4 regions of the Alteromonas sp. AWJ4_199 genome follow, and region 3 is predicted to be linked to each of the others. Evidence: predicted binding sites of a transcription regulator. Region 3 holds the regulator's gene; each other region holds the start of a gene.
What was found. Region 3 encodes sigma-54, which starts transcription at its own class of promoters, with help from an activator protein. Its sites were predicted from a motif close to GTTGGCACGNNNNTNGNNT; they were not measured.
Positions count from the first base shown of each region.

Region 1: the regulator sigma-54 is predicted to act here: its motif matches at 2,214-2,232, upstream of ACXAER_RS18245 (flagellar basal body rod protein FlgF).
Region 2: the regulator sigma-54 is predicted to act here: its motif matches at 5,011-5,029, upstream of ACXAER_RS11330 (Tll0287-like domain-containing protein).
Region 4: the regulator sigma-54 is predicted to act here: its motif matches at 4,800-4,818, upstream of ACXAER_RS13260 (DUF2884 family protein).

Region 1 is NZ_JBSWUR010000003.1:253,303-261,463, reverse strand. It holds gene flgD (flagellar hook assembly protein FlgD) at 1-645, shown strand, start outside; gene flgE (flagellar hook protein FlgE) at 660-2,045, shown strand; gene ACXAER_RS18245 (flagellar basal body rod protein FlgF) at 2,271-3,014, shown strand; gene flgG (flagellar basal-body rod protein FlgG) at 3,061-3,849, shown strand; gene flgH (flagellar basal body L-ring protein FlgH) at 3,861-4,541, shown strand; gene ACXAER_RS18230 (flagellar basal body P-ring protein FlgI) at 4,563-5,675, shown strand; gene flgJ (flagellar assembly peptidoglycan hydrolase FlgJ) at 5,737-6,687, shown strand; gene flgK (flagellar hook-associated protein FlgK) at 6,716-8,161, shown strand, end outside.
Region 2 is NZ_JBSWUR010000001.1:2,573,606-2,581,766, reverse strand. It holds gene ACXAER_RS11350 (ABC transporter ATP-binding protein/permease) at 1-959, opposite strand, end outside; gene cydX (cytochrome bd-I oxidase subunit CydX) at 1,139-1,252, opposite strand; gene cydB (cytochrome d ubiquinol oxidase subunit II) at 1,263-2,399, opposite strand; gene ACXAER_RS11335 (cytochrome ubiquinol oxidase subunit I) at 2,396-3,976, opposite strand; gene ACXAER_RS11330 (Tll0287-like domain-containing protein) at 4,346-4,948, opposite strand; gene ACXAER_RS11325 (sigma-54 interaction domain-containing protein) at 5,100-6,422, shown strand; gene ACXAER_RS11320 (hypothetical protein) at 6,485-6,895, shown strand; gene ACXAER_RS11315 (TonB-dependent receptor plug domain-containing protein) at 6,965-8,161, shown strand, end outside.
Region 3 is NZ_JBSWUR010000001.1:1,489,697-1,497,857, reverse strand. It holds gene rapZ (RNase adapter RapZ) at 1-613, opposite strand, end outside; gene ptsN (PTS IIA-like nitrogen regulatory protein PtsN) at 697-1,140, opposite strand; gene hpf (ribosome hibernation promoting factor) at 1,154-1,441, opposite strand; gene ACXAER_RS06515 (RNA polymerase factor sigma-54) at 1,472-2,953, opposite strand; gene lptB (LPS export ABC transporter ATP-binding protein) at 3,027-3,752, opposite strand; gene lptA (lipopolysaccharide transport periplasmic protein LptA) at 3,755-4,300, opposite strand; gene lptC (LPS export ABC transporter periplasmic protein LptC) at 4,269-4,847, opposite strand; gene kdsC (3-deoxy-manno-octulosonate-8-phosphatase KdsC) at 4,844-5,392, opposite strand; gene ACXAER_RS06490 (KpsF/GutQ family sugar-phosphate isomerase) at 5,393-6,373, opposite strand; gene ACXAER_RS06485 (calcium/sodium antiporter) at 6,376-7,332, opposite strand.
Region 4 is NZ_JBSWUR010000001.1:3,023,671-3,031,831, reverse strand. It holds gene ACXAER_RS13290 (putative bifunctional diguanylate cyclase/phosphodiesterase) at 1-68, shown strand, start outside; gene fghA (S-formylglutathione hydrolase) at 153-995, opposite strand; gene ACXAER_RS13280 (acyltransferase) at 1,109-2,023, shown strand; gene ACXAER_RS13275 (acyltransferase) at 2,020-2,913, shown strand; gene ACXAER_RS13270 (mechanosensitive ion channel family protein) at 2,917-4,248, shown strand; gene ACXAER_RS13265 (hypothetical protein) at 4,398-4,589, opposite strand; gene ACXAER_RS13260 (DUF2884 family protein) at 4,931-5,770, shown strand; gene ACXAER_RS13255 (NAD-dependent epimerase/dehydratase family protein) at 6,007-6,819, shown strand; gene ACXAER_RS13250 (sodium-dependent transporter) at 7,021-8,161, opposite strand, start outside.

The DNA.
Region 1 (8,161 bases), on a different contig from region 3:
TGGCAGGAAGAAACTGTAAAAGTTGCCGATGGTACCGAGCAGCAGCTAACCCAAGAAGATTTCTTTTCGATGTTGACGGAACAGCTTGCCAATCAGGATCCTACGGCACCGGTTGATAACGATCAGATGGTGGCCCAGATGACGTCATTTACGATGGCTGACGGCATCTCCCAGCTTAACGAGAAATTCGAATCGTTTGCGGCTTCAATGACATCTAATCAAGCACTGCAGGCATCGAGTCTCATCGGACAGAACGTGCTAGTTCAAGGTAATGTCGGTTATATGGCGAACGAAGGTGAAGGGCTCTCTGGCGTCATCGTAAACGAGAAAACTGTTCAAAACATGACGATTAGCATTGAGAACCAGTTCGGTGAGGTTATTAAAACCATTGATGCAGGAACACAAAGTGCCGGCAACATTGAGTTTGAGTGGGATGGCAAAGATAAACATGGAAACCAGATGGCACCCGGTGAATATGTTATCAGTGCCACTGGCGAACTAAACGGCGAAGGCGTTCAGCTTAACACTGCCGTTAATCGTCATGTTGGAAGTGTCAGCTTGGCCGGTAGTGGTCAGGGCGTAATTTTGAATTTGGATGGTGATGTCAGTATCAATCTTGATGACGTCATTCAAATCGGCAGTTAGTAGGAGAATCAATAATGTCTTTTAATATTGCACTGAGTGGCGTATCGGCCGCACAAAAAGATTTGGATGTAACCGCCAACAACATCGCAAACGTAAATACAGTTGGCTTTAAAGAATCTCGTGCTGAATTTGGTGATGTTTATGCTGCATCATTGTTGGCAGGTGGCAAAACAAAAGTGGGTGATGGTGTACTTACCCAAGAGGTTGCGCAGCAATTTTCTCAAGGTAGCCTGCAGTTTACTAACACGTCGCTTGATCTCGCGATTACAGGTAATGGTTTCTTTGCAACGGTACCTGAAATTACGTCTCGTGACTTTTCGTTTACTCGTGCTGGTCAATTCAAGCTCGATAGTGACAATTTCGTGGTGAATAGTAATGGCGATAATCTTCTGGGTTTCCCAGTAAACGCTGATGGAACCAGTGCATCAGTTGCGCTGAGTACTACAGAACCTGTTCGTATTCCGGATTCTTCAGGCTCACCGCAGCAAACCTCTGAAGTTGATATTCGTATGAATCTTCCTGCCGGTGATCTTGGACTAGACCCTCAAGACTTCAACCCTGAAGATCCGTTGACGTATAACGCAGCAACATCGGTTACCGTTTATGATTCTTTGGGTGATAGTCATGTTATGACCTATTATTTTATCAAAGACGGTTCACCTGGCGTTGATAATGAATGGTATGTGGCCACAGCAGTCGACGATACCCTCGTTGATATGACAGACTCTACGGGTGCCGATACTGACCCAGCCACAGCAGTTAACTCGGTTGGCGGTAATACAGGTAATGCAGTAACTGCATCTAAACTTATCTTCTCTCAAGGCGGTGATTTTTCTGGTATGGAAACGCCAGATGGCTTACCAACGTTAGATTTCAAGATGCAAACTGAAGCATTGGGCGCTGGTATTCTTGCAAATGGCTCAGACCCTACGCAGCAGATTAGCATTGACTTCAACCTCGATGTAAATAACGCCACGCCTAATGAGCCAACGCAGTTTGCATCTGCTTTTGAAGTAACGTCATTAGAACAAGATGGTCTGCCAGTAGGACGACTCACGGGTATTGATATTGGCCCAGACGGCTTGGTACGTGCCACTTTCTCTAACGGAACCTCTGAGCCGATTGTTCGTGTGGCGCTTGTTCGCTTCTCTAACGAGCAAGGCCTAACGCAAGAAAGCAGTACTCAGTGGAAAGAGAGTATTCTTTCAGGTGAGGCACTCGCGGGTGAAGCAACAACCGGTACCTTCGGTGAGATTAATTCATCAGCCCTTGAACAAGCTAACGTTAACCTGACAACCGAGCTTATCGATATGATTATCGCTCAGCGTAACTTCCAGGCTAACTCACGAGCGCTTGAGGTAAATAATTCACTGAACCAGACTATCCTGAACATCCGATAGTTAAGGTAAAGCGCCGTTTATTTGAATATAAAAGCGGCAATACATTGGCGTATAAGCCCTCCATTATTGCCGATATTTACAAGAGCCGCACAACCGCGGCTCTTTTATTTTCCTTTAAATATCAATTTAATACCTTTCATATTTTCTATCTGAGTTAAAAACCCACAGATTGGCATCGCCTTTGCAAAATCTTGTTTAAGGTTTAATCAGAGTCAAAAGTCAGTCATGGACAAACTTCTCTATATTTCAGCGAGTGGCGCATCTCAAGACCTATTAGGTACGGGGATTAGAGCCAATAACTTAGCCAACGCGCAGACAACCGGGTTTAGAGCTCAATTAGAGCAAGCGAGATCGATGCCGGCTTACGGTGAAGGTTTGCCAACCCGCGTATTTTCTATGACTGAAAGCCCGTCTAACAATTATGAGTCGGGCCCTATGATTAAAACGGACCGAGATTTAGATGTGGCCATTCAAGGGGATGGTTGGTTTGCGGTACAAGATCAAAATGGTCAAGAAGCTTATTCCCGTGATGGCAACTTCAAACTAGGCGATGACGGAATTTTGACAGACATTCACGACCGTGTGGTGCTAGGTGACAACGGGCCGATTTTTTTACCTGTGCCTCTTGATAACCTAAACATTGCTGCTGACGGCACCTTGTCAATGAGACAGTTAGGCGCCCCGGCAAATGTTATCGAAGAAGTGGGTCGCCTTAAGTTAGTCTCGCCTAATTACGCGGATATGGAGCGCGGCACCGACGGCTTATTTAGAATGGAAGATGGCTCCATTGCGCCGGCCAATGCCAACGTCAAAGTAATGTCTGGCATGCTTGAAGGCTCAAACGTTAATGCTGTTGAAGAGATGGTAGACATGATAAGTCTTCAACGTCACTACGAGTTACAAGTCAAAATGATGAAGCAGGCAGAAGAGCTTGATACTCGCGGTAACCAGTTGCTGCGCATACTGTAAATGAATTTTAAACACCGTTGCCCTTTGAGCAACGTCGGAGGTTAACATGCATCCAGCACTATGGATTAGTAAAACCGGACTAGACGCCGCACAAACCGATGTGGCAGTGGTGTCTAACAACTTAGCAAACGCATCAACTGTAGGCTTTAAAAAAGACCGCGCAGTATTTGAAGATTTGCTTTATCAGAATATCAATCAGCCAGGCGGTCGTTCTTCTGCTGACACCGAACTACCATCTGGACTAATGCTTGGTTCAGGTTCAAAAGTGGTCGCTACGCAAAAAGCACATACGCAGGGCAACTTGCTCACCACTGAAAATGCGTTGGATATGTCAATTCAAGGTCGTGGTTATTTTGAAATTTTGCAGCCCGACGGCACGATTGCTTACTCAAGAAATGGTCAATTTTCCTTAAACGACCAAGGGCAAATTGTTACCTCTGGCGCTGGTTTCTTACTTCAGCCTGAAGTAGCTATTCCTGAAGATGCGCAGCAAATCACTATCTCGCAAGATGGTGAAATCAGCGTGAGCATCCGCGGTCAAGCTGAACCTCAGGTATTGGGGCAGTTAAATATTTCTGATTTTGTGAATCCGACGGGGCTTCAGCCTACCGGACAAAACCTTTATGTAGAGACGGCATCGAGCGGTGCACCTATTCAAGGTATCCCTGGGCTTCAAGGTTTAGGTTATATCTCTCAAGGAACCCTTGAAACGTCAAATGTAAACGTGACCGAAGAGTTGGTAAACCTGATCGAAAGCCAGCGTTTGTATGAGATGAACTCAAAAGTTATCTCGTCAGTTGACCAAATGCTTGGTCAGGTTATTCAGCAACTTTAGTAGGTAGCGTCATGCGTATTTTAGGTTTATCTGTTGCACTATTTTTACTTGGCGGTTGCGCCAGTACAAACGAACCTCCTGTTCAGGCAAATGATCCCTCGTTTGCGCCAGTAGTGCCAGATTACCCGCGTGAAACGGTGGTTGAAGACGGTTCGCTATTTCGTTCGTACATGGCAAACAGTTTGTACTCTGATGTTACCGCCAGACGAGTGGGCGACATTATTACGGTTACTTTGAACGAAAGTACGTCAGCCAGTAAGTCTGCTGACACCACTACAGCTAAAGATACTAATGTAAACCTAGATACGATAACCGGCCTAGGTGGTCAGGCGGTAAATATTGGTGGCCAATCTATTCAATTAGGGATCGGATCTTCTCGCGACTTTAGCGGTGATGCTGCAGCTAACCAAAGCAACAGTTTAGATGGTGCCATTTCTGTAACGGTTGTAGATGTATTGCCAAACAATAATTTGGTTATTCGCGGCGAGAAGTGGTTAACGCTGAACCATGGTGATGAGTACATCCGTTTAACAGGCATTATTCGCCCTGCAGATATTAGCCCTGAGAATGAGATAGTGTCCACGAAGGTAGCCAATGCTCGCATTCAATATTCGGGTACGGGTACATTTGCGAGAGCGCAAGAAAAGGGTTGGTTAACTAAGTTTTTCGATTCAACTTGGTGGCCTCTTTAGGTTTTTGGTAGGAGAGTGGACATGCGTTTATTTTCAGTCGTATTAGCCGTATTAACACTGCTTTTATCTTCACAAGCAGCGGCGCAGCGTATTAAAGATTTAGCAAGCATACAGGGCGTGCGTAGCAACCAATTAGTAGGGTATGGTCTTGTCGTTGGTTTACCTGGTACCGGCGAGCAAAGCCCATTCACCGAGCAAAGTTTTAGAACCATGCTAAGCAATTTTGGTATCAGCCTTGATGCTAATACCAAACCAAAAATTAAAAATGTGGCGGCGGTTGCTGTTCATGCCGAATTGCCTGCTTTCGCAAAACCGGGTCAAACCATTGATATCACGGTTTCTTCCGTTGGTGAAGCATCAAGCCTTCAAGGCGGAACACTTCTTCAAACGTTTCTTCGTGGTGTTGATGGCAAAGTCTATGCGGTAGCACAAGGTAGCTTAGTGGTTAGTGGGTTTGGTGCGCAGGGAGGCGATGGGTCGCGTATTGTCGTCAATACGCCTACCGTAGGCAGAATTCCAAATGGAGCTATGGTTGAACAATCGGTTCCTAGCGGTTTTGCGAATGGCGATACGCTGACCCTTAATCTTCATTACCCAGACTTTTCAACGGCAAAAGCACTTGCAGACACTATTAACGAGCGCTTAGGCGCACAACCTGAAAATGGCTACATAATTGCAAAACCCATCGACGCCGCATCTGTCCGAGTAACTGCTCCCCGGGATGTTGGCCAGCGAGTTGGCTTCTTGGCTACTCTGGAAAACTTTGAATTTACGCCGGCAGATGCACCAGCACGCGTTGTGATAAACAGCCGTACCGGCACAATCGTAATAGGCAGCGACGTACGCTTATTGCCTGCGGCCATTACACATGGCGGTTTAACAGTAACGATTTCTGAAAATCAGCAGGTTGCTCAACCCAATGCATTTGCTGACGGTGAGACAGTGGTGACCACACAGTCAATTGTAGATGTCGATTTAGCTGATAGCAGAATGTTCAAGTTCGAGCCAGGCGTCACTCTTGACCAACTAGTTCGCGCAGTTAATGAAGTGGGCGCGGCACCGGGGGATTTAATGGCAATTTTAGAAGCTTTACGCCAAGCGGGCGCTCTACGCGGCGAGCTTGTGATCATCTAAATCAAACAGTCTATACAAGCATCCGATAGGAATAATAAAGGGTTACAGCGGAATAAATACGATGGAATCACTAAGCACAAAAAATCAGCTTGATATGGCTCGTAATGTCCATGATATGGGTAGCATTAACAAAATGCGCGAAGCCATTGCGTCGGGTGATGAAACAGTATTGCAAGAAGCTGCCCAGCAGTTTGAAGCGATATTTGTGCAGATGATGTTGAAATCTATGCGTAAAGCGCAAGATGCGCTTGCCGATGAGAATAGCCCGTTCAATTCTCAACAAGTGAAGTTTTACCGCGATATGCACGACCAGCAGCTGGCTACAGATTTAACATCAGGCGGTGGCTTGGGGTTAGCTGATGTTATTGTGAAACAGTTAGGCCAAACCGAAAATAGTTATACGCCTGCTAGCGTTATAAGAAGTGACGGTGATATTTCATCGCTAAATAGAAGTCGTGAATACAAGGTCGCTGAGGCACAAGGCATAGCGCTTTCCTCTAATTCGATAAAAAGCCAGGCGGCACAAAAAGACGCCATGTTCGAGAGCCCAGAACAATTTGTTGAGAGCCTTATGCCTATCGCCGAGAAAGTGGCGGAGAAATACGGCATGGATCCAAGAGCAATCATTTCTCAGGCTGCGGTTGAAACAGGCTGGGGAAAATTTGTCATTCACAAATCTGATGGCACTAGTTCGCATAATCTGTTTGGCATAAAGGCGAATAAAGGCTGGCAAGGAGAACAGGCGGTGGTGGATACATTGGAATTCAACAATGGGCTGCCACAGAAACAAAAGGCTACCTTTAGGTCTTACGGTTCGGTTGAAGAAGCAATGGATGACTATGGCCGTTTTATTACCTCGCAGCCTCGCTACAGCCAAGCTGTGGAAAATGCTTCAGATGCTGCGCGTTATACAAGTGCGCTCCAAGACGCCGGTTACGCTACTGATCCTGAATATGCCAGCAAGATAATGGCTGTTTACAACAGCGAACGTCTCAGTGCGCTGATGCCATAGTTTAAGTGCTATAGGTGAGGAGAATACAGTGAGTTCTGTTGATTTATATTCATTAGCCACAAGTGGCGTAAACGCTAGCAACAAGTTACTTCAAACTACAAGTAACAATATTGCTAATGTGAATACGCCTGGCTATGTTCGCGAGCGCACCGAGCTTCAAAACAGCCAAGTATTTGGTGTTGAGATTGGCAACACTGAGCGGGTAATCAACGTATTTGCACAGAACCAGTTACGTCGCGATATTACTGCAGTGGGTGAGCTCGAAGCGTTTTCTAGTAAAACTACGGCAATAGACAATCTTCTAGCCAGTGAAGCTAACTCGATTTCAAAGGGACTAAGCGAATATTTTTCTGCGTTACAAACTGCCGCTGATGACCCAACAAATCTTGCATCTCGCGAACAGGTACTAAGTAAATCTGAATCACTTTACAACCGTATGAGAACGCTTTCTGACTATATGTTAGAAAAAGAAGAGGAACTCAATTTGGAGTTCACTTCAATGGTTAACAGAGCGAATACCTTAATAGGCAACATTGGTGATTTAAACCGCAATATTGTGATTGCCAACGGCAACAATACGAGCGACCAACCCAGTGCGTTGCTAAACGAGCGAGATCAGGCCATAGACGAGCTTGCCTCAATAATGGGGATCACGGTAAAAGAAAGCACCACCCAAAACGGCGCAGTTACTATTAATCTCACATCGGGCGAGTCTCTCGTGCTCGAGAACGGTGCCTTTAATCTCTTTGAGTTAAGCTCTAGTGCCGATTTAACGACAAAAGAAATAAAGTTAGAAACTGACTTTGGTTCACAAACAAAGAACAATGCATCGTTACGAATTTTGGAAAGTGACCTTGGCGGCGCATTGGGTGGATTGTTCGAATATCGCAACGAAGTACTTGGGCCGACAATGCGTGACGTCGGTCAACTGTCGGTTGCGTTCGCCGATGCGATGAATACGCAAAATAAATTGGGTATGGATTTAGACGGTCAAATTGGCGGTAACATTTTTGATATTCCTTCGTTCAGAGGCTTAGCCTACGAAGATACCAATGGCGACTACGTAGTTACAGCGCAGATAACTGAAGGCAAAGGCGCAGAGTTAACTGATGCAGATTATAAAATTGAAGTTACCGCAGTTACAGCAGGCGTGCCCAGCGAAATAGAAATTACGTTTTTAAATCCAGATGGCACACCGAAAAAAGATGGTTCAGGTAATGACATCATTTTTTCAAACTTTGCCGTAACCCCTGGCTTTAACGAACTACCTGGTGGCATTGAAATAGACTTTTCAGGCAGCGATCCTTACACCGTTGGCAATGAGTTTCTAATTCAACCCACTAAAGACGTGGCTTCAAAAATAAGTTTAGCCTCTAACCGTCCCGAAGATCTGGCCTTTGCTAATCCAGTAAGAGCCGGGGCTGATAGTACCAATTTAGGCAGTGCCAACGTAGTAGATGTAACTGTGTCAAAT
Region 2 (8,161 bases), 1.1 Mb from region 3:
GAAATCGTATCAGGCACGTGTGAGTACAATGGAGCCAGTTCTTCTTGCGCTGCTTCAGCCTGAGCTTTTTGATGATACACCTGCCCCAGTTTTTTCATTTCACTTAGTAACAAGGGTACGGTAAGTAAAATCCATAAGCCTTGCTGCAAGGTTATAGCCGGGCCAATTTCAAGCTCACCTAATAGCGAAAACCCAATAAATACCGCCACTAACGCAACAGCAAGCGTGGCAAAAAAATCGAGCACACTATTAGATAAAAATGCGACACTGACGACTTTCATTGTGCGTGTATTTAACTGTTCGCTTGCTTCTTTTAGCAGGCCGGTTTGTCTTTGATGCGCTTGAAAATTTGCTAGCATCGGCAATGCCGCTAAACGGTCTGTAAATAAGCTTCCCAACCTTTCAAGAGCGACAAAGTGTTTACGATGCAGTGCAGCTGCGCCCTTACCAACAATAATCATGAAAAGCGGCACAACAGGAAGTGTGATTAGTAACCCAAGACCAATAACCGGATTGACATAAAAAATTACTGTTAATGCTAATAAAGGCACTACAACGGCTATTGTTTGCTGAACACGATATTCCAATGCCCAATCTGTAAAAGCTTGTAGGTGCTGTAACCATAGGGTTTGCCAATAATAAACTGAGTGCTGTCGAACCAAGGCATGTTGGCGAGAAACAAACACCTTACTTAACTTCTGCTCCAGCTTGTTGAGCACCGAGTCTTTCGCTTGGCACGACAAGCGATTCGCTACGCCTTGAAGCACCCAGGTTATTCCCAAGCAAACAGATAAGCCCGCTAGATCACCTTGTAACGCGGGTGTTTTATTCACCACCCAGTCTTGTGCAATGCTAGAAAAGTAGTAAAAGCCAATAATTAAAGAAAAAAGCGACAAACACTTAACCACTACCTGTGACATAAGAGAACGGCGCAAGCCAAGCGTGTGCGCGCTATCCATTTCCTTACACCACTGAGTAAGTGTTTGCCTGTTGGGAACCTTTTCTTTAATCACTGTTCGTATCTATCTTTCTCGTTATTTGATTTCTTTTTCACCCTCTTCGAAGGGGTGGTGGGTTGGCCGCAAAGCCCCCTTTGACGGGTTCACGGCGTGTTCTTGCGGCCAGCCTACTTCCATTTCTACTCTTGATCTTCCGGTCTATCCATATTTTCTGTAGCTTCTAACCACATGGCGTTGATAATGCCGAAAGAGCACGCCAGTAAAACACCTAATATCCAAGCGAAATACCACATAAATATCTCCTTAATAGATAGTGTGAGATTGGTCGAGGTCATCATTTTTGATGCGACCACGCATCACGTAAAAGCTATAAGCGGTGTAGCTAAGTACAATGGGTACAAAGATACAGGCAACAATGAACATAACGTTCAGCGTCATGTGACTAGACGTTGCATCCCATACGGTAAGGCTAGCTTCTGGCATTGTGATGCTAGGCATTAGGAACGGGAACATTGAAAAGCCCGCAGTTAAAATTACACCCGTGATAAACAGTGCACTTGATACGAACGCCATACCCGGATTGCCTTTCTTAGAGAAGAACGCGCAGGCAAGACCAGCTACTACACCTAATACGGGGGCTGCCACCATGAAAGGATATTTGCTGTAATTGCTCATCCAAGCACCCGCTTCAATAGCTACCTCTTTCTTAAGCGGGTTCGATGTGGCAATAGTGTCTACCGCAGAGGTAATCACAAAGCCATCTAAGCCAAATGCTACCCAAAAACCTGCAATAACAAACAAGGCTACGCCTACAAGGCTCAATACCACTGATACGGCGCGGGCTCTAACTTCAATAAAACCATCAGTTTTCATTTGTAACCAGGTTGCACCGTGGTTAAGTAAAATAGCTACTGACAGTAATCCGCTCACTAAGGCAAAAGGCGTCAGCAAACCAAAGAACGAACCTGTATAGGTTGATTTAAGGGTGCTATCTAGCTCGAAAGGCACACCTAATAGCAGGTTACCAAACGCCACACCAAAGATGAGCGACGGAATAATGCCACCAGCAAATAGCGCCCAGTCCCAGGCTTTGCGCCACTGTGGGTTAGGTAATTTACTGCGGTAATCAAAACCAATAGGACGCATCCAGAGGGCAATTAACGTTAGCGCTAAAGCAAGGTAGAAACCTGAAAACGCCGTAGCATAAATCATTGGCCACGCCGCAAAAATGGCGCCACCAGCGGTAATAAACCACACCTGATTTCCGTCCCAGTGAGGTCCAACAGTGTTAATCATCACACGACGTTCTTTGTCATTTTTCCCGATAAGGGTAAGCAAAGCGCCCACTCCTAAATCGAAGCCGTCAGTGACGGCGAACCCAATTAGCAGCACGCCAACTAAGCACCACCAAATGACGCGTAACAGTTCATAATCAATCATGCTTTTGCTCCTTGCTCATCAAGGTCAATAAGATCAAGCTCAGTTTCAGTCTTTGTATCTTCCGGAGGCACAGGACCTTTCTTCGCGAATTTTTTCATTAGGTAAAAGCCAATGATGAACATTGCTGTGTAGAAGACGGTATAGGCAACAATAGTGATTACCACATCGCTAATCGCCAAGTTAGACACTGAGGTATGCACCGGCAATACTTCTGCAATAGACCATGGCTGACGACCATATTCAGCAACGAACCAGCCTGCTTCACACGCCACCCAAGGAAGTGGTAAACCATAAAGAGCGCCTCTTAGTAGCCAGCGAGGCTTGGTGATTTTATGTTTTGTACTGTAATAAAATGCGCACAAGAACAGAGCAAGCATAATGAAACCTGCAGCAACCATGATTCGGAAACTCCAAAATAGCGGGGCCACCGGAGGAACGCTGTAGTCAACGGCTTGTTGAATGGCCGTTTCTGATGGGTTTGATACATCGTCTGTGTAGGGCTCAAGCAGCATGGCGTAGCCAAGACTGTCTTTGTTGGCTTCAAAGGCTGCGCGCTGCTCAGCTGTTGCGGTACCATTTCTTACATCATCAAGCACTTCATAAGCTTTAATGCCGCTTAAAATACGCTCGCGATTCTCTTCTTTAAGATCCTTAATACCTTTCACTTCTTCGGTTAACGAACGGGTTGCAATGATGCCCATTGCCCACGGAATCTGAAGGGCGTATTCGGTTTCCTCTTTCTCATCGTTAGGTATACCAAAAACAGTGAACGGTGCTGGCGCGGGATGCGTTTCATATTCAGCTTCCACAGCAGCTAATTTCACTTTTTGCACGTCACCCAGTTCATAGCCACTTTCGTCACCTAAAACAATAACTGACAAAGTTGAAGCTAAGCCAAAGCTGGCTGCAATCGCAAACGAGCGACGGGCAAACGCAATATGCTTATGGTTTAGTAAGTAGTAGCTAGAGATTGCCAACACAAACATTGCGCCGGTCACGTAGCCTGCTGAAACTGTATGAACGAACTTAACCTGAGCTACAGGGTTAAAAATAACGTCAGCGAAGCTGGTCATTTCCATACGCATTGCTTCAAAGTTAAATTCAGCACCTACTGGATACTGCATCCAGCCATTAGCGATTAGGATCCAAAGCGCTGAGAAGTTAGAACCAATAGCAACTAACCAAGTAGCCATAAGGTGCTTCACCTTAGACATTTTGTCCCAGCCAAAAAAGAACAGGCCCACGAAGGTAGACTCCAAGAAGAAAGCCATAAGCCCTTCAATAGCCAGAGGCGCGCCAAAGATATCGCCAACATAGTGGGAATAGTATGACCAGTTCATGCCGAACTGGAATTCCATGGTTAAGCCTGTGGCTACCCCAATGGCAAAGTTAATACCAAACAGCTTTCCCCAAAACTGGGTCATTTGCTTGTATATCTCTTTACCTGTCATCACATAGACCGACTCCATGATGGCAAGTAAAAAGCTTAGCCCTAGTGTTAAGGGTACAAAAATAAAGTGGAACATCGCAGTTAATGCAAATTGCCACCGCGATAGTTCTATTAACGTATCGCTCATGGGTTATCTCCCTTGTCTCTTTTGCGCGATAAGCGCTTGACCTTAAATAAATTTATTGGTTATTCAGTGGTTATCACGTGAACATTCATCACAGCTAGAGCATGGTTTGTGCCATACATCACTTTTCTCGTTAATCTGAACTAACAACTGATGAATGACAGTCTATTCGTACTGTGCAGGACAATTATTCCATGACGAAAAGTTGCGCACTTTGATCCATCGCAAGGATTCGATACGATCACCGCGCCAATTTTGTCACTTTCAATGACAAAATTGACACATATAAAAAAAGGAGGGGGCGTCATAGCCTTGTTTAATAGGTTGAGAAGAGAGCTTTTGCTTCAGCTAATACAAAATTAACTGAAGTTGTTACTGTGGCGAATAGGTCAGTGTGAACGCGCCGCGCAATTCACCAAGTTCAAACCCAGTGGCCTCATCCTTAGGGTAATGTTTTAAAATGGTATCCTTTACTGAAGGTGCAACTTGGCCACCGTGGCACGCCATGCAAACTTGACCTTGTTGAATAGCCATCATGTACCGGAATTCGCCACTGTCGCTGTCATACTTAGAGGTATCCATAGGCATAGACGGCTGTTTACCCTCTAGCTTAGCCTTTTCCAATAGAGAGGTGAAAAGGGCTAGCTGTTCGCGCTCCCACTCGTCTGGCGCGTTATTCGGGTTTCTCACTTTTAGCGCAGTACGCCCTACTTCCCACCCATTTTGGCTAAGCCCCTCGGCGATAGGCTCGGCAGCCAACTGACACTCTTCTACACCCGCTTCTAAACCACCAGACTGAATTGCCTGTTTTAGCCTAGATTTAAGCGCTCCACCAAGTGCTTTAGCGTGAACTCTTGCCTGCTTCACTTTTGTTTGTACTTCGCTGTCAGCTAGCTCGTTGGTTTGTGCATTAGCGAAAGGGCAACCGGCGCTTACGGCTACCCCCAACGCAATTAAAAAGGTGCGTTTTTTCATTGTGTAACTCTCCTATTGACGGACGTATTTGCACTCAGGCATTGTGATTCAACTAAAACAATCAACAAGCTCTATGCCAATATGTTAAGTTGGCAAGATAAAAGTAGCATTAACTAATACGCTGACAATGAACATATCAATTGTACAAGCAATGATAGATGCAATAGACAAACCCGCTATTTTCATCAATCAAAACTACATTATTGAGGCGGTCAATGCGCCTTACAGAGATACTTACCCTGTCGATATCAAGCTCGGTTATAGCACCTGTTATCAGGTATCTCATCGAAACAATAAGCCCTGTGACCAATGCGGCGAGCAGTGCCCTATGCAGGAAAGTAAAAAGTCGGGCCGAGCAGCTAGTGTGGTGCATATCCATACCACCAGCGAGGGCCAAAGCTACTGTGACATTCTGATGCGACCTATCTTCGACGGTCACGGGGATTTAATAGGTTATCTGGAAATTCTAGATAAGCTTGCCTTTGCGTCTAACCGCCCCTCTGCTGGAAAAATGATTGGCGAGTCAGAAGCATTCAAAACGATGCTGAATAAAATTAACCGCGCTGCAAACTCAGATATATCTGTTTTACTGTTTGGTGAAACCGGAACTGGGAAAGAACTGGTGTCTCAGGCTCTGCACTCAAGTAGCCATCGCGCTGAAAAACCTTTTGTTGTGATTGAATGTACCGGGTTGTCTGATGCGTTGCTTGAAAGTGAGTTATTCGGCTATGAAAAAGGCGCTTTCACCGGCGCGACCACCAATAAAAAAGGACTGGTAGAGGCGGCAGAGGGTGGCACTCTATTTTTCGACGAAGTAGGCGATATTCCCCTCGCCATGCAGGTTAAACTACTTCGGCTTTTTGAAACACAGACTTACCGCCCTGTGGGAAGCGTAGTTTCGAAGAAGGCCAACTTCCGTTTGGTGTGTGCATCGCATAAAAATTTAAAGCAAATGGTAGAAAAGGGGGAATTCAGGCGTGACCTTTACTATCGAATTGCTGGCTTTCCTATCAATCTTCCGTCCTTACGAGAGAGAAAGTCAGATATTGCGCTAATTGCAACGCACTTTTTGGCCCAGTCCCACGAAAAAAAGCGTTTCCATAAAAAAGCCCTCGAAAAATTAAGCAGCTACGCCTTTCCGGGTAATATTCGCGAGTTGCGCAACATCGTTGACCAAGCTGTATTACTTGCCGATGAGAGCGTGATCTACGAGTCGGATCTTCCCGTGTTAGACGAGTTCAACGACGAGAATAACGCTTCAATGGAGGGTAAAGATGATCAATACCCACTAACAACAAGCGGAGTTAATCTTGGCAAGGGTATTATGACTCTCGACGAGGTAGAAGATGTCTATCTTGCTCAGGTAGCAAGCTCCTTTAAAGGCGATATAAACAGCCTCGCGGACGCGCTAGGCGTAAGTACCCGCACACTTTACCGAAAGCTTAAAAAGGCCGGAGTTAAAGAACTTAATTAAAATGTGGAAACATTCGTCCATCGCACGCTATGATAAAGACGCGCAACGTAAAAAGATAAACAATGTCGATTAAACACCTGACAGCCTTAACCCTCTGCCTTTGTATGCTTTTGCAAAATGCATTAGCACTGGGCCTTGCTTCGCATACCATGCAGCATGCCCGTGGGTTGGTGGGTGATGACATTGAGCTTATCTGTACTGGCAAAACCATGCGCTATATATCGGTAAGCGCAACAGAGCTTGAAGGTGAGTTTGTATTTATAAGCCCAGAACTACTAAAAGCACCTGTTGAGCACGTAGATTGTACCAACGGCACGTTGGCCGACCTTCCTCAAATGGACAACGTACCTGTAGATGCGTTAGTAGTGATATCCCTTGTGCGCTATCGCGCCTTGGCGTCTCGCCTTGCAGCAGCACCCTACACATCTTTTGCCTTTGCGGCTCCGCCAGGTCGCGCTCCACCTCTCGCATAACAACGCCTAAAACACACTTAACACGCATGGTTTAACCGTGCACACGTTCGTTTATTTAATGGAATTGTTATGAAGTATTCTTTACTGGCATTCGCTGTTACAGCTGCCTGCACATCTGCACACGTTTATGCAAACACATCTGAGTTCATTGATAGCGCTTCAACAGAAGTGATTACAGTGATTGGTTCTTCGCTCAATAATGTAAAAGAAATAGAGCGAGAAGCAGTAACTGCCGCAACCAATATAGACGCGGACTTTGGCGATCAGTTAGCACTGCTACCCGGAGTCTCTATCTCGCGAAATGGCCCGGTTACAGGCCTCATTCAATATCGAGGCTTGTTTGGCGATAGAGTGGGTGTATCCGTTGACGGGGTCGACATCGCTGGCGCTGGCCCTAATTCAATGGACTCGCCATTATCTCACGTACTGCCAGAGCCTGGGCTTACCGCTACTTTATATCGCGGCATTGTACCTGTGAGTGCTGGCGTACAAACGCTAGGCGGCAAACTTCGTATTAACGCCGATGCGGTATCCCTTTTTGCTTTAGGAAACGGCATTACTGGCAGTGTAAACGCCAGTTTGATTGCCCCGGGTAGCGGGCACCAGTATCAGGGCAATGTACTTTACAAAACTGACCAAGCTTTCGTTAGCGGCGCGTTTATGCATCAGCAGCGTGATGAGCGAGAATCGGGTGATAACACCGTTATACCCAATAGCCACTACCAAAGAAATGGCGGTAAATTTAGACTTGGCTATGAATGGGGAAAACACCAATTTGACGCTAGCTACCAACAGCTAAATACGAATGAAAGTGGTACGCCCGCCCTTGCTATGGATATAGGTTTTATTGATGCAGCATGGTACCGAGTCGGTTATCGCTATAACGCCGGTGAAGCTGAGTACTTTGCTATGAAATGGTTTGGCAACAGTAACCAACATGCCATGGATAACTTTTCCCAGCGCATGATAATGTCTGAGAGCATGGCGCGCGAGAACAACGCTGACGCTATCGCGCAAGGGCTAGATGCAAAATACGTTATGCCATTAGATAGTGGCGAGTTAGAACTGGGCGCTTACCTACACCACACCCGAAATAACTCTGTTATTACTAACCCTAACAACGGCATGTTCTTTGTAGATAATTTTACTAATGCAGAAAGAGATACCGCGAGTGTTTATGCTCAGTGGACGATAAACAAAGATACATATTCATCTACGCTAGGTACGCGGTATACCCGGGTTAGTATGGATGCTGGAGAAGCAGGG
Region 3 (8,161 bases):
CGGGGGCATCTAACCCAGTTAAGTGTTTAAGGTCTGGCTCCCAATGGGGGTTAGGTAAAAAACGCGCGTCAAAAACGTAGTCAGCATCTTTAGGTATACCGTGTTTAAAGCCAAACGACTCAAAGACAAGAACAAGGCGTGAACTTTTCTTACCCAAAATACGTTCACGGATCAGTTCGGCGAGTTGATGTATTGTTAGCTTGTCTGTATCTAGGTATAAATCAGCGCGTTCAGTAATTGGTGCAAGAAGCGCAGATTCCGCCCTAATAGCTTCCGATAGAGACTTATTTAGCTTAGCTAAAGGGTGAAGACGGCGAGTTTCGCTAAAGCGCTTAACCAGAACGTCGTCGCTTGCGTCAATGTATACTATAGTCATCGACCAAGAGGATGGCAGGTAGTCTAGAATCTCTACCAAGTCGTCAGGGTTTTTGGGGAGATTCCTAACGTCAATACTTACCGCAACTTGATCGTATTCATCAACAACAGTATGGGTGAGGGTGGGAAGCAAATTTACTGGGATATTATCAACACAGTAATAACCTAAATCTTCCAAAGCGCGAAGTGCGACAGACTTACCAGACCCCGAACGACCACTGATTATGATCAGCTTCACCTAAACTCTCCCTTATATTCTGGTTTCATCACATACGCGTTGTTGAATAAAGTGCCTATCTATAATGTATAAGCCCTTATTGTTTAACTTAATGCAGAAATAATTTCGTCGCTGGTTGTTGCACGACGTATTGTTTTAATCGTTTCTTTGTCGCTTAGCTTACCGGCTACGGTAGCCAGTGTCTGAAGGTGTCCTTCGGTTTGCTCTTCGGGAACGAGAAGAGCAAAGAATATGTCTACGGGCTTTTCGTCTAGGGCATCAAAGTTGATAGCTGGTGTACTTGTTACAACGATTGCTATTACCTTCTCAAGGCCTGCTAGGCGGCCGTGGGGCAGTGCTATGCCGTTACCTATACCCGTGCTACCCATACGTTCTCGAGCCATCAAGCTATTTAAAACCGTTGCCTGGTCGATGTTATCGTTATGCTTGGCAGCGATATCAGCGATGATCTCAAGAATTCGCTTTTTACTATTACACTGAACCGCACACTCGGTGCGGTCCAGACTTACGATGGCTTGTATATCCATGCTTAATTAACTACTAATGTTTTTTCAGTTTTTCCTTATGCTTGATTACCTGCCGGTCGAGTTTATCAACCATGCTGTCAATCGCCGCATACATGTCGGTATTTTCTGAGGATGCGAATACTTCAGCGCCACTTAAATGAACAGTCGCTTCAGCTTTTTGATTTAATTTTTCAACGTTCAGGATGACATGCACATTAGAAATGTGATCAAAGTGACGTTCAAGTTTGCTGAACTTCGTATCGACATAATTACGCAAAGAGTCGGTGATTTCGACATGATGACCAGTAAGGTTGATTTGCATATTTCGTCTTCCTTATATTATTAAGCCCGGTTAGATAAGGCTTTTGCGTTGGTTCGACGGCGGGATCGATAACGATTCCCGGTATTTTGCTATTGTTCGCCGAGCGACTTTTATGCCTTGCTCGGCCAACAATGAAGCAATCTTGCTATCACTTAGCGGCTTGCTAGGATTTTCCGCAGCCACTAACTTCTTGATCAAAGCACGAATCGCTGTAGATGAACACTCACCACCTGACTCGGTTGCTACGTGGCTTGAGAAGAAATACTTCAATTCAAAGATGCCACGGGGCGTATGCATATACTTCTGTGTTGTCACACGCGAAATAGTCGATTCGTGCATATCTACCATTTCTGCGACATCATTTAGCACCATTGGTTTCATCATTTCCGGGCCGTGCTCAAAAAAGCCCATTTGCTGCTGCACAATGCAATTTGCAACCTTCATCAAGGTATCGTTGCGAGATTCAAGGCTCTTTATGAACCACTTAGCCTCTTGCATGTGTGAGCGGATGAATTGTGAATCGCTGCTGTTCTTGGCACGGCGACTCATTGCTGCGTACGTTTGATTTACGCTTAATTTAGGCAGACTGTCGGGGTTCAGCTCAACCACCCAACGGCCATTTTTCTTGGTTACTGAGACATCAGGAATAACGTATTCAGGCTCTTTAGTAACTAAAGCACTACCTGGGCGAGGATTCAAGGTTTGGAGTAAACGCATTGCTTCGCGCAGCTGATCTTCTTTCAATCGGCTCTTACGCATTAGCGTGCGGTAGTCTTTACTGCTCAGTAAGTCTGAATATTCCTCAATAAGCTGCTTCGCTTCAGCAAGCCACGGTGTGTCTTCTGAAAACTGGCGCAATTGCACCATAAGACACTCTTGAGGTGTACGAGAACCTGAACCAATGGGGTCGAACATTTGAATGCGCTTAAGCACACATTCTATTTCGTCCATTTCGATAGGCTCTTCTAAGTCATCGTCATTAACAGCATCTAAGATATCGTCAAGGGTAACGGTTAGATAACCGGATTCGTCGATTGAGTCGATGATAGCCGTAGCAATAGCGCGGTCAGTGTCTGAAAAGTGAGTGAGGCGCATTTGCCAAAGCAAATGCTCTTGGATGTCTTCGGTAGTTTCACCTTGGAAGATTTGTTCGTCATCATTAGACGGGCCAGGCGCAGGCGCAGAAGAGGCGGAGTAGTACTCGTCCCAGGTGCTGTCGATAGGCAGCTCATCGGGAAGGTCGTTCTTCTCCAGTGCATCTCCTGCCTCTAGCGTGTCGCTTGATGCAGAAGCTGTCGCTTCAGCAGCACTATCGTCACTATCGACATTGTTCTTTTCTACTTGTGGCTCGTCGTTACCTTCTTCCACTTCTAACAGTGGATTAGAGTCGAGTGCCTCTTGAATCTCTTGCTGAAGATCAAGCGTAGAAAGCTGCAGCAGCTTGATGGCCTGCTGCAACTGAGGTGTCATGGTAAGTTGTTGGCTAAATTTTAGCTGTAAAGATGGTTTCATCTACGTCTTATTTAAATGCTCTAAATTGAATATACCAGAGCGAAACTGAAAAATGACAATTCGGTTACATTAACTATAGCCTGAATTGTTCGCCTAGGTATACATCCCTTACTTTTTGATTACTTAAAACCTGTTCCGCGGTTCCTTGCGCAATAAGCTCACCATGACTCACAATGTACGCCTTTTCGCAAACATCCAATGTTTCGCGTACGTTATGGTCCGTGATAAGGATACCAATACCCCTATCGCGAAGATGCTGTATTATCTTCTTTATATCATTAACTGATATTGGATCAACACCAGCAAATGGTTCGTCTAACAAAATAAATTGTGGTTTCGCTGCCAAAGCGCGAGCAATCTCTACGCGACGACGTTCTCCCCCTGACAAACTCATGCCCGTACTATTACGTATATGGTTGATATTAAATTCATCAAGTAGTGCATCAGCTTCTTCTTCTTGCTGTTGTGAATTTAAATCTTTACGGGTTTGCAAAATGGCCATGATATTTTCATATACCGTAAGCTTTCTAAATATTGATGCCTCTTGCGGGAGGTAGCCTATACCGCGGCGTGCGCGCTCATGCATTGGCTGGTGAGTAAGCTCATTATCATCAATTTCGATTTTGCCTTTGTCTAAGTTGACTAAGCCTACAATCATGTAAAAAGTGGTGGTCTTACCAGCGCCGTTAGGGCCGAGAAGACCGACAATTTGACCGGTAGACACTGAAAGGCTTACATCGCGAACAACCTGTCGCGATTTATACGATTTAGCAAGGTTTTTAGCGCTCAAAGTTGCCATTGCTATTCATTGTCCTCGTTGTCTTTCTTAGACGATGTTTTACGAATGGTGTCAGGAGTAAATACTGTGGTTACACGACCTTCACCATCTTCACCGGCACCACCCGTTGCAAGCAATTGTTCAGTAATCATATCGAACGTAATCTTATCACCTTGCACTTTACTGGTATCTTGCTGTAGCTCAGCATTACCCGCCAGAGAAATAGTGCGATTAATTACTTCATAGCGAATTTCATTGGCTTTCGCTGATACCGGTGTACCGTCTTCTAGTGATTGAGAATAGCTAGCAGGGTTGCCACGGGCGATAAATATTTCACGGCCGCTGCCATCTGTAGCTATTACTTCTACTTCATCAGCTTCGATTAGGAGTGAACCTTGGGTAATAAGTACATCTTCCTTGTACAGCGCGGTTTTGTTTTTACCATCAATAAACTGGGTGTTTGACCCTATCTTAATGGGTTGTGAAAAATCTTCTTCACTGGCTATTACCGCACCGCTAGCGATGGCAAGTAGAAGGCTAGTTGCTAGGGGAATAAGTCGTTTGTACATGATCTAAAAGCTCGTATTCTTGTGTGCGTAAATTCGCGTTAAACCCATTGCTTAAAATAAGATATTGCGTACCCAGTATCTCAACGGGTTGATCAGATGTCATTTGTTTCGTGTCTAAATTTATCTGGATGTATTCCGTGGATAAACTTTTGACAAAATCATCGCTGGTTTGATTTTCAATAACAACGCTATCTTCAAGCTGAATTAATTCATTGTTATAAAGCGTTCCTTCCTGCGCAGTTACAACCCAAGGTGATGAAGCGCTTTCTGTATAAAGGGTATATTTAGGTTGCTGGAATAAAACAAAGCCTAATTGGTCGTAATGCTCCATCGACTCTGCAAAGACTTTGTGATTTAACTCACCGTCTTGGTTGTACAAGGTTGTTGTTAAGTTTTTGGCCTTGTAGGCAGGCTTGAGCGCATCATTTTCGCTACTACCTTGAGTTTCAGGCTGCTCTTCCATCCACGTTGGGATGTACATAAGCATAGCTAAGATAAATAGCGCCGATATACTTAAACCTAAGCGATTGAAGCCAAACTGGCTCATACACTAGCTCCGAAAATGTCATTTGCAACGCCTTTAGCTTGCAAAATGGTGTCCGATATTTCTCGAACTGCGCCAAATCCACCCGGAAGTGTGGTGATCCAGTTCGCTTGCTTTGCAACAAAAGGGTGAGCATCGGCAACCGCAATTTTTACCGCCACATGCTGATACATACCTGTATCGGGCATATCGTCTCCTACAGCGGCAACTTCGCTGGGGCTTAACCCAAGGCTTTTCATTAACTCGCCGAGGGCGTCAGCTTTGTTTTCTTCACCCTGAATAATGTGTGCTACGTTTAGCGCCTTCATTCTGTTTTCTACAATTGCTGAACGTCGCCCTGTTATCACGGCGACGTTAACACCATTACTTACCAAGGCTTTCACGCCATATCCGTCGCGGGTGTGAAAAGCTTTAAGTTCTTCACCGTCGTTGCCTAAGTAAATTCGGCCGTCTGAAAATACGCCATCCACGTCACACACCAGTAGTTTAATGTGCGCCAACTTCTCAAAAAGCGCCTGGTCTAAATCGGTGTATAAAGTCGTCGTCATTTAGAGTACTCCCGCTTTCAAAAGCATATGCATATTGAAGGCTCCGACAGGGTTGCGCTTTTCATCGGTAACCATTAATGCGCTTATCTTATGGGCTTCCATTAAGTTTAGGGCTTCTACAGCAAGCTGTTCTGCTGTGGTTGTTTTGCCGCCTTTGGTCATTACATCTTCTACTGTCGCACTGTGTACATCTATACGGGCATCGAGTATCCGGCGTAAATCACCATCAGTAAACACGCCTGTTAACGAACCATCGGGTGCGATAACACCAGTCATGCCCAGGCCCTTTTTGGAAATTTCCAAAAGCGCGTCAGCAACAGACGCATTTAAATTCACTAGTGGGATATCGCTGCCGCTAAGCATAATATCACTCACTTTAAGCAGCAGTTTTCTGCCTAAACTTCCACCTGGATGTGACAGCGCAAAGTCGTCTGAGGTGAAGCCTTTTTGGTCAAGCAGCGCTACCGCAAGGGCATCGCCCATAACCAGTGTGGCCGTTGTGCTTGATGTAGGCGCCAGACCCAATGAACATGCTTCTTTTTCTACACTGATATCCAGCACTACATCTGCGTGTTGGCCTAGCGAGCTATCAGCACTATTGGTCATCGCCACTACCTGAATACCTAAGCGCTTAACCACGGGCAGTAAGTTAACTAACTCATTGGTTTCACCAGAATTGGAAATGGCTAATAGCACATCTCCTTTGCTTAGCATGCCCAAATCGCCGTGGTTGGCCTCACCGGGATGCATGAAAAAGGCAGGTGTTCCAGTGCTCGCAAGGGTAGCGGCAATTTTATTGCCGATATGTCCAGATTTTCCCATACCGCTTACAACCACTTTTCCCTTACAGTTGAAGAGAATGTTGCATGCAGTGATAAAGTCACCATTTAAGCGCTCAGCAAGGTTAGCAATAGCCTGCGTTTCAATGTCGATAACGCGCTTTGCCGATTCGATATAGTGCATCTGAGTTTGTGTATCCATGATTATCCGAACAGCCAATATTGGTAGCCGATAAAGCAAGCCAGAAGTATAAATCCATTGGTTCTTGATATTGTACGCTTTCCAATTAAATCAAAGCTGAACAAGAACAACAGCAAGGTTAAACCGAGCATAACGTACATGTCTCGATTATAAACGTCAGGGTCTAGCAGACCTGGGGCAATTAAACCTGGCATACCAAGTACGGCTAGCAAGTTGAAAATATTAGAGCCGATAATATTACCAAGTGCTAAATCATCTTCACCTTTTAGCACACCAGCAACACTTGCCGCTAATTCAGGAAGGCTTGTGCCAAACGCAATAATGGTTAACCCGATAACTAAATCGGAAATGCCCATGTATCTGGCAATTTCAACGGCTGAATTTACAAGAAAGTGGGCACTCAAAGGTAATATAACAAGGCCAACACCAATCCAGATAAGTGCAGATGTATTAGAAACGCCCTTGGGAATTTCATCTGCGGTTTCTGCAACCAACGGGTCTTCTTTATCTACTTGTAGCGATAACCAAGCCATCATTGCCAAAACAAAAATGAAAAGGCCTAGTAAAATTATCCCTTCGTAAGACTTCAGCTCGCCATCGAACATAAAGCCGATTGCGATTAATGAGATGATGAGAAGGGCGGGGAGCTCACGTTTTAGGGTTGTAGATGAAACAAGAAGCGGCTTTACAAGTGCGGTTATACCCAACACCAGAGCGATATTAGTTATATTCGAACCTAACGCGTTACCTACCGCAGTGTTCATATTGCCGTTGGCAGAGGCAATAGCGGAAACCACAATTTCAGGTGCCGAAGAGCCCATAGCGACAATCGTTAGGCCAATCATCATAGGAGAGATACCGATGTTCTTTGCTAGTGCGGAAGCACCGTACACAAAACGGTCCGCACTCCAACTCAAGACAATCAGCCCAACCAGAAAAATAACAATGTTTAAAAGCACAACAACCTGTAATAGAAAGTATTTTGTTAGATTGTCGCAAAAAGAGTGCCATTTGCCTATGCTCGCAACGCTTTATTTTCATCAAATAAGGTCAGTTACCCTGTATTTTCGTTAATAGCTAACAGTCAACAAGAATATGTTTGGTTGCTGCTAGTGTTCAGTTTCAGTTAATAAACAACGAAATAGGATGGAGACTGGAACTACACGTGGGAATTAGCTAAGGCGCTGACATCACTTCAGCGCGGGATAATATTCGTCTTAGCGCGGGATACAAATACCAGGCCGCGTAGATAATTGCCCACTCAGAAGGCGCTGGCAAGTTCCCTAGCAAAGCGTGGGAATGTAGGAATGGCTGTTCCCTTTCAAATTCCCAGAATGAAGCTAGGGAGCTTGCCAGACCTTCCCGAAGGGCGAGTTTAAAATGTCCGTACTCTTTGTTGTGTCACCTTGATGTAGAACCACTATACCTGCGGTAACACGCCGCGATTACGAACCTTTTAACTCTCGCTGAGTGGGTAATTATCTATGCGGTCTGGTATACAATTCGTCTTAATCGAACATAACTTGTAACTTTTTGACTTTGGCGAGGCTCTTGAAAAAGCGTACAATGCCACCAAATTACACGGCCCAGTGGGCATGTCTACTAGACAAGCCAGCCTGTAACCATAAAAAACTACACTGCAGAGTAAACTTTTTTGAATTTGTTGGCTCTTAAAAGTAAACTGTTCAGTAAACTTTATGAGTTATGTGTGCGAAGGCATAGAAATTGAATATGCACATCGCTCATATACTTTTAATATTTTCCAAATGGACTGATAGCGGCATTCAA
Region 4 (8,161 bases), 1.5 Mb from region 3:
AAGGGTATTTATATCAACGACCCGTTGCGATTGATGAATTCATCTCGCTTGCGCAAAAGTTAAAGTAATTACAGTCTTTTAGGCAATAATGATACAGAAAGCCGGAACATGTTCCGGCTTTTTAATGTACTTTTGAGTTTAAATGAGCACGCTTAGATTAAGCCCATATGTCCCGCATGGAACTCTAAATGCTCTTCAATAAACGATGCGATGAAGAAGTAACTGTGGTCGTAACCTTCGTGCATATTCAGCGTAAGTTGCGTATCGGATTGTTGAGCAGCATGTACCAGAGACTGAGGCTTTAGCTGTTCGTGCAAGAACTCATCTTTTGTGCCCTGCTCTACCAACAAAGGCACGCTATGGGTTTTGCTTGCTAACAGCAAAGATGCATCGTAGTCCTTCCACGTTGTCTTGTCTTCGCCTAGGTATCTGCCTAATGCTTTTTCTCCCCATGCGCAATCTGAGGGGTTCGAAATAGGGCTAAATGCTGATACTGAAACAAATTTGTTTGGGTTACGCATGCCGATAACAAGCGCACCGTGTCCGCCCATAGAATGTCCGCTAATCGCCCGCTCTTTAGTCACAGGGAATTCGCTTTCGATAAGCGCCGGCAGTTCATCAACAATGTAGCTATACATATTGTAGTGTTTATCCCACGGTGCTTGTGTTGCGTCCACATAAAAGCCTGCTCCTAAACCGAAATCATAAGACCCTTCTTCATCGTCTGGCACCCCTTCACCACGAGGCGATGTATCAGGCGCAACAATAGCCATGCCTAGTTCCGCTGCCAGTTTCATTGCACCGGCTTTCTGCATAAAATTTTGGTCGGTACAAGTTAGGCCTGACAACCAATATAGAACCGGAACCGGTTTCTCTTTCGAGGCAAATGGGGGAAGAAAGATTGCGAAAGTCATGTCGCATTGTGTGGTTTCAGATTTGTGGGTATAGCGCAAATGCTGTCCCCCAAATGCTTTATTTTCGCCAATAAGCTCCATTTCAGCTCCTTAAATTCATAAATTTGCACCTTTATTGGGGAATCAGTAAAGGCTCTATCGGATTTTAGATCAAGTTCGTTTACACTAAGCGCCTAATTTTTGAGGTAAGTACAATGGTAAAAGCCCTGTTGCATCATATTGTTGGCACTATTTCGGTTATCTGCTATTTCCTGAATACAGTTTTGTGGTCAACGCCTATATTCATACTCGCGATTTTTAAGTTAATCCCTTTTGCCCCATGGCGTCGCTTCATCTCCTATTTGCTTGACGCATGTGCCACTGCGTGGATTGGTGTCAATAACCTCAATCAGCGCATTAGTGGGCGTACCAAGTGGCAAGTAAACGGACTTGAAAAACTTACTCGAGACGATTGGTATCTCGTTATTGCTAATCATCAATCTTGGGTCGATATCTTAGTTCTTCAACGTGTATTCAACCGAAAGATCCCTTTTCTAAAGTTTTTCCTTAAAAAGGAATTGATCTATGTGCCGATACTAGGCCTTGCTTGGTGGGCGCTAGACTTTCCATTTATGCGCCGATATTCAAAATCTTTCTTGGCTAAAAACCCACATCTTAAGGGTAAAGATATGGAAACCACGCGCAAAGCGTGCGAGAAGTTTCGCAATAAACCCGTCAGCATTATGAACTTCGTAGAGGGCACACGCTTTACGCAAGCAAAGCATGAAAAACAAGCTTCGCCGTTCGCTCACTTACTAAAGCCCAAGGCTGGCGGAGTGGCTTTTGTGTTATCAGCTATGGGGGAACATTTGCATAAGCTTATTGACGTAACCATAGACTACCCTAACGGCGTTCCTTCTTTTTGGGACTTCGTGAGCGGTAAAGTTCGCGACATCCGCGTAAATATAAAGGTTATGCCTATTAAAGACATTATGGAAAATGGCGTATTCAACGATAGTTACTTTGACGACCCACAAGTTCGCGCCCGTTTTCAAACATGGCTAAATGAACAATGGCACGCCAAAGATCAGCTTTTAAATTCACTTAACGCAACTCAGAAACCATTATGATCCGTGTAGTACTTGCGCCTTTTATCTTTGTTTTGCACACCACACTGCAAATTCTCAACCTCGCTCTATGGGGCGGACTAATTATTCTACTTGGCTTGGTAAAACTGCTGTTACCAAATGGAAAAATACGGACTACATGGAACAAAGTAATGCATGCGCTTATGTTTAGCTTTGGCCGTATTAGCGTGATATTGATTAGGTTGTTCAATAAGGTTGATATTGAGTGTTCGGTTCACGGTGAGCTTTCAAAGAACAGTTGGTATTTGATTATCGCTAACCACCTTAGTTATTTGGATATCATCCTGCTCATTGAGTTCGCCACACACCGCATTCCCGCGCCCAAGTTCTTCCTTAAAAAAGAGCTGATATGGCTACCGTTTGTAGGGCTTGGAGCATGGGCTCTTGATATGCCGTTTATGCATAGATACACCCGTGCGTACCTTGAAAAACATCCAGACAAAAAAGGCAAAGATCTAGAGACCACTAAAGCGTACTGTGAGAAGTTCAGAACGGTTCCGACTACTGTCATTAACTTTGTTGAAGGTACTCGCTTCACCACACAAAAACACTTGTCTAAGCAAAGTCCGTACGAGAATCTACTTCCGCCAAAAGCCGGCGGCGTATCCTTCACGCTATCTGCTATGGGCGAGCTATTTACCAACGTGTTAGATATCTCGTTGCTTTATCCAGAAAACAAGCGCCACCCAATGATGGCAATGTTAAGCGGTCAAATGACAAAAATCGTCATTGACGTAAATGTTACACCCGTTCCCGAGTTACAACAGGAATCAGAACGCACTGAGTCTGAGTTTCGTCTCTATTTTCAAAACTGGTTAAATGGTCTGTGGGAAAATAAAGACAACCGTATTAAGAAACTGTTGGAGTCGTAAATAATGGAAGTCAGTGCTTCAGTACGCGATCATTTCATTCATTTGGTTAAAGACGTTTTTCCTAATTTAACCACTGAAGATCCGCTTTACAATTTGCTTGCTCTAGGCTCTATACTATTCGTAGCAATCTTAATCTACGTGGTTGCGCGTCTGCTAGTGCGCCCCCAAATTGCCAACTGGGTATATAAGTCGAACAATAAGTGGGATAACGCGCTGCAAGAACATGGCTTCTTCAGACGCTTAATGCACCTCTTCCCTGCTCTCTTTATTTATATTGCCACCCCAGTACTTATTCATAACGAAGCAGTAATGCACGGAATGATGATTAAAAGTGCTCAACTGTACATGCTGTATAGCGGGTTGTTGGCCCTGTACGCCATGCTGAGCACGGTAGAGGACGTATATAATGCATCTGCGCTCTCACGGCGCGCGCCAATAACAGGCTTCATTCAGGTTACTAAGTTAGCGTTTGCTATTGTCACCATACTGTTAAGTATTTCATTGATTGTAGATAGAAGCCCGCTGCTTATTGTTTCTGGCTTAACCGCCATTGCAGCTGTGCTGCTATTAATATTCAGAGACACCATTTTAGGCTTTGTTGCCGGTATTCAAATTGCCGCCAACCGCATGTTTAATACAGGCGACTGGATTGCCATGCCTAAGTATGAAGTAGATGGTGAAATACTCGAGATAGGTCTAACCAACGTTAAAGTTCAAAACTGGGATAAGACTATTTCAACGTTGCCGACCTATAGCCTTACCACTGAAGCGGTAAAAAATTGGCGGGGCATGCAGGAGTCTGGTGGTCGTAGAATTAAGCGTGCTATTTATATTGATGTGCACTCGATCAAGCTTTGCGACAACGACATGCTAGAGCGCTTTTCCAAAATTCGTTATATCAATGAGTATGTCGAGAAAAAGAAGAACGAGCTTCGTGCCTACCACAGAGATTATTCTATTGATGAATCGGATCTGTTAAACAACCGTCGCCTTACTAACATTGGTACTTTCAGGGCGTATTTAGAGGCTTACTTACGTAAACACCCAGACATTAACCAAGAACTGACCTTAATGGTTAGGCAGCTACCGCCTAATGAGCTTGGTTTACCTTTAGAAATTTACTGCTTCAGTGCACAAAAAGAATGGGTGAGATACGAGAAAGTGCAGGCAGATATTTTTGACCATGTTATGGCCATGCTTGACCTGTTCGACTTACGCGCTTATCAGCGTGACGGGCATTTATCTTTGCTAGCCCATCGTGAACATAGCGTGTTTAACAGCACTGATGGAAAAGATGCCCGACAGGAACCTGCGCAACACCGTATTGATGACTAATACGCCAAGATAAGTTATTGCGCCAAAAGAAGCTTAGGGCAAAAGCGCACATGGCCGCAAAGACAACAACCACTAGAAGTAATATCAGTATTTTTTAAAGGCGAAAAAAAACCGGCTGTAATAGCCGGTTTTTTCATAATACTTATCGCTTAAGCCAGTGCGTAGGCCATCAGTAAACAAAGTACTAAACCAGTAACGCCAAAAAAACCATACTCGATTTTTTCCTGCATACCTTCAGCACCTGCTTTAGCAGTCATAAAGCCCATAACGATGCTGCTTAGCCCTAGCGTAAAGGCAATTAGCGCAACACCAAACATAATTGCATTAATCCAATCAGCCATTGTGATAACCCCTTAAAAATATTGGCGGTATTATGCACCAATAAATAAGATTTAACCATGCTTGGATTGGCTTAAATGTATCGCTATTGGTATTAATTGATCTTAGTCAAAACTACTAATTAATTAGCAATTTCACTAAATAGTGAATTGAAAATTGCTCTAAAAAACCACCATTACAACCTAACCTACTGAAAAATATAAACTTTAAATATTGGCAAGGCCATTGCTCTGTTAAAGGTATACCAGCGAATAACGCTAGTGTTTATTTGATAGTGACTCTACAACCCGTCGCAGCGCTTAGAACAAGGTTGATGTGTCACACCTAAATTAAGGAATGAACAATGTCTAACAAACTACTACTTTCTGTTGCCGTTACCAGTGCTTTGATAAGTGGACACGCATTCGCGCATGACACAAGCTTTCAGAACAACAGCTGCGACATGGAGCTAGATGGCCATATTCAGTATTACCAAGGCGACCTTACGGTTCAGATGGACAATGGTTCGGTAATGACCATTGATGCTCAACACAATATGACCATCAACGGTGAGTCAATTTCGCTAAATAGCGAACAACAGCATTGGGTAAGTGAATACTACAACAACATTGATATTGCTATTCCTATGACCCTTACTATTGCCAGTGAAGGCCTACAAATTGCCAATGTAGCAGTAACTGAAGTGTTTACTGAACTGTTGGGCGGCGATCAAATGGGTGATGATTTCAATGAATTGTTCAACTCACTAGAGACCAAACTAAACACCTCATTTTATGATGACGCGGGCAATATTCGCGTAGATTCTACGAAATTTGACGAGCCAGGTTGGTTTGACGAAAGCTGGGAACAAGAGTTTGAAACACAAATCGAATCTTTGATCAGTGAATCTATGGGCAGAATTCTTATCGCGGTTGGCACACAAATGCTGTGGGAAGGTGGTGATATGTCTGAGTTTGAACAAAAGATGGAGCGCTGGGGTGAAGATTTAGAATATCGCTTGGAAAGCCAAGCCGCTTCGCTGGAAGAAAAAGGCGATGCTTTGTGTAAAGTACTGAAGAAAGCCGACTATGCCGAAGGCAAGATGCAGGCATCCATATCAGGGCTTGATGACTTGAACCTGCTAGATATTGATCACAGAGATCACCAAGACCGCCATGGCCACAACGACGAAATGAAAATGTAGTTGATTGATTTAGCGAACTAAGCCCGCTACAACAAACGACTTACCTTTCTGTATCCCCTACTTTGAAACCGACTGAAAAAACAGTCGGTTTTTAGTTTTTGTATCGATCGCTATCTAACTTTTTAATATTTCACCTCACTCAGATTTCTGCTTTTTCAGTTAATGGTAGGCGTATTAACGACATCCGCCCTCCGATTGATGTACTCTTAAGCCCTAAACAAAGGGGAATTTAATCGATGACTCAGAATGTAGTAATTAGTGGCTATGGCTGGTTAGCCGGCTATGTAGGCAACGCACTGTCGGGCAAGGTCAATATTATTGGCACTACTCGAAGCCAACAGAAACGCCTGGCGTTAAAAGAACAAGGTATCACCGCAATTGAATATGCACTGGGCGATGATACATCGGCGCTATGCAACCACCTACCAAACGCGACCCTATTGCTAAATATTCCCCCAGGTAGAAGAAACACCAACCTCGAATCATTTACTGACAATATGGTGCGACTTATTGATGCTGCACTAAGCGCAGGCGTCGCGCACATTGTTTTTATCAGTACTACATCAGTTTATGGCGATGCCACGAACGAAGTAGTTACCGAAGTTAGCACTACACAGCCGCAAACAGCTTCGGCCAAGGCACACGTTACTATTGAAGACTATTTGTTGTCTAAACGAGGTCAGGTTGATATCAGTATTATTCGTCTAGCCGGTTTAGTAGGTCCAGACCGTCATCCCGCCCGTTCGTTAAGTGGAAGACAGTTGGATGCTGGAAATAAACGAATAAACCTTGTCCATGTGCACGACATTGTATCTGCGTTAACCTCAATTATTTGCGACAAGCCACTAAACGACGTTATACACCTTTGTAGCTTATCTCACCCTAAACGCGGTATTTATTATGTAGATGCAGCTAACGCTCTGGGTATAGACGCACCACACTTTTCTGATACAGAAGCTCAGCCTAGCGGCAAGGTTATCGACGCTACACAAAGTTGGGAAAGGCTTAACATTACGCCAGAGTATGGCGACCCTTACCGCATGTTTTAAGTCTTATATTGACTCATTTTCTAACACAGTTCTCTTGGGTTGAAGTGCGTTTAACCTAATGTGTTAACCGAGTAACTTTTCAAGAACAGTGAGTGAAAAAAATTCGTTGAAAACAAAAACGGCAAGCTTCACGCTTGCCGTTTTTCATCTTAATTTACTACTATTGTGCGATAAATTTAGTAATTTTTGTCGTGAACCTTATTAACCAAAAAGGCTCAACCCGAAGTATTTTACCGCCACCGTGTTTACAAAAATCACAAGTAGAATAAGCGGAATAAACGTCTTCAACGAAACATCCACATACTTTTCGAACCAGCTGCCTTTATAGCCGCTGCTGCCTTCTTCCAAAGAAGCATTAAAATTAGCACTCTTCCAGCGATAAATAACGAACAAGCAGATTAGCAGGCCGTTTAACGGCAAAATAGTTTCGTAGAATACATCGTAAATTACGTCAAACAGCGATTTATCGGCGCCTGCATAGTGCATAAATGACGTCAGCATATCAACTTTACCAAACGACAATGCACTTAAGATAGCCAATAAAATCATAATGCTACCCAAAGAACCAAGAGCCCATTTACGACTTACGCCTTTTTCATCCATAAGCGCCGCAACAGGTACTTCAAAGATAGACACTAGAGACGTTATTGCTGCAAAGAATACTAATAGGAAGAACAAGCTGGCTACAATCGAAGCGCCCATATAGCCAATAGAGTCTTGTAGTGCTAGGAAGATACTAGGCAGATAAGTAAAAATCATACCTACAGACGATTCACTTAACTCATCAGGGTTAATATCTGGGTTGAAAGAGAATATGGCAGGAAGAATCATTAAACCTGCGGTAAACGCCACTGCAGTATCAGTTAATGCAACAAGCTTTGCAGCGCTTGGTACATCCGCACGTTTATCGATGTAACTACCGTAAGTAATAAGAATACCCATACCTAACGACAATGAGAAAAAGGCTTGCGATAACGCACCGTTCACTACTTCCGCTGTAATTTTTGAAAATTCAGGAATAATATAAAACTCTACGCCTGCCATGGCATTTTCGCGGGTCAATACGAAAACAACAAGGCCGATGAGCATCACAAAAAGTGCGGGCATCAGCAGCTTCGCCGCTTTTTCTATCCCCTCTTTTACACCACCTTGAAGGATAAGATAAACCACACCAACAACAACAGCCATGTAGACAAAGATAGACTCTGAATTAATAAACACCCCAAAGGTTGAGGGGTCTGCTAGTCTGTCTAAATTCCCACTTACTGCTTCAAATAAATAACCAAATAGCCACACGGTAATAACCATGTAAAAAACGGCAATCATAAACGGCGTGGCAATC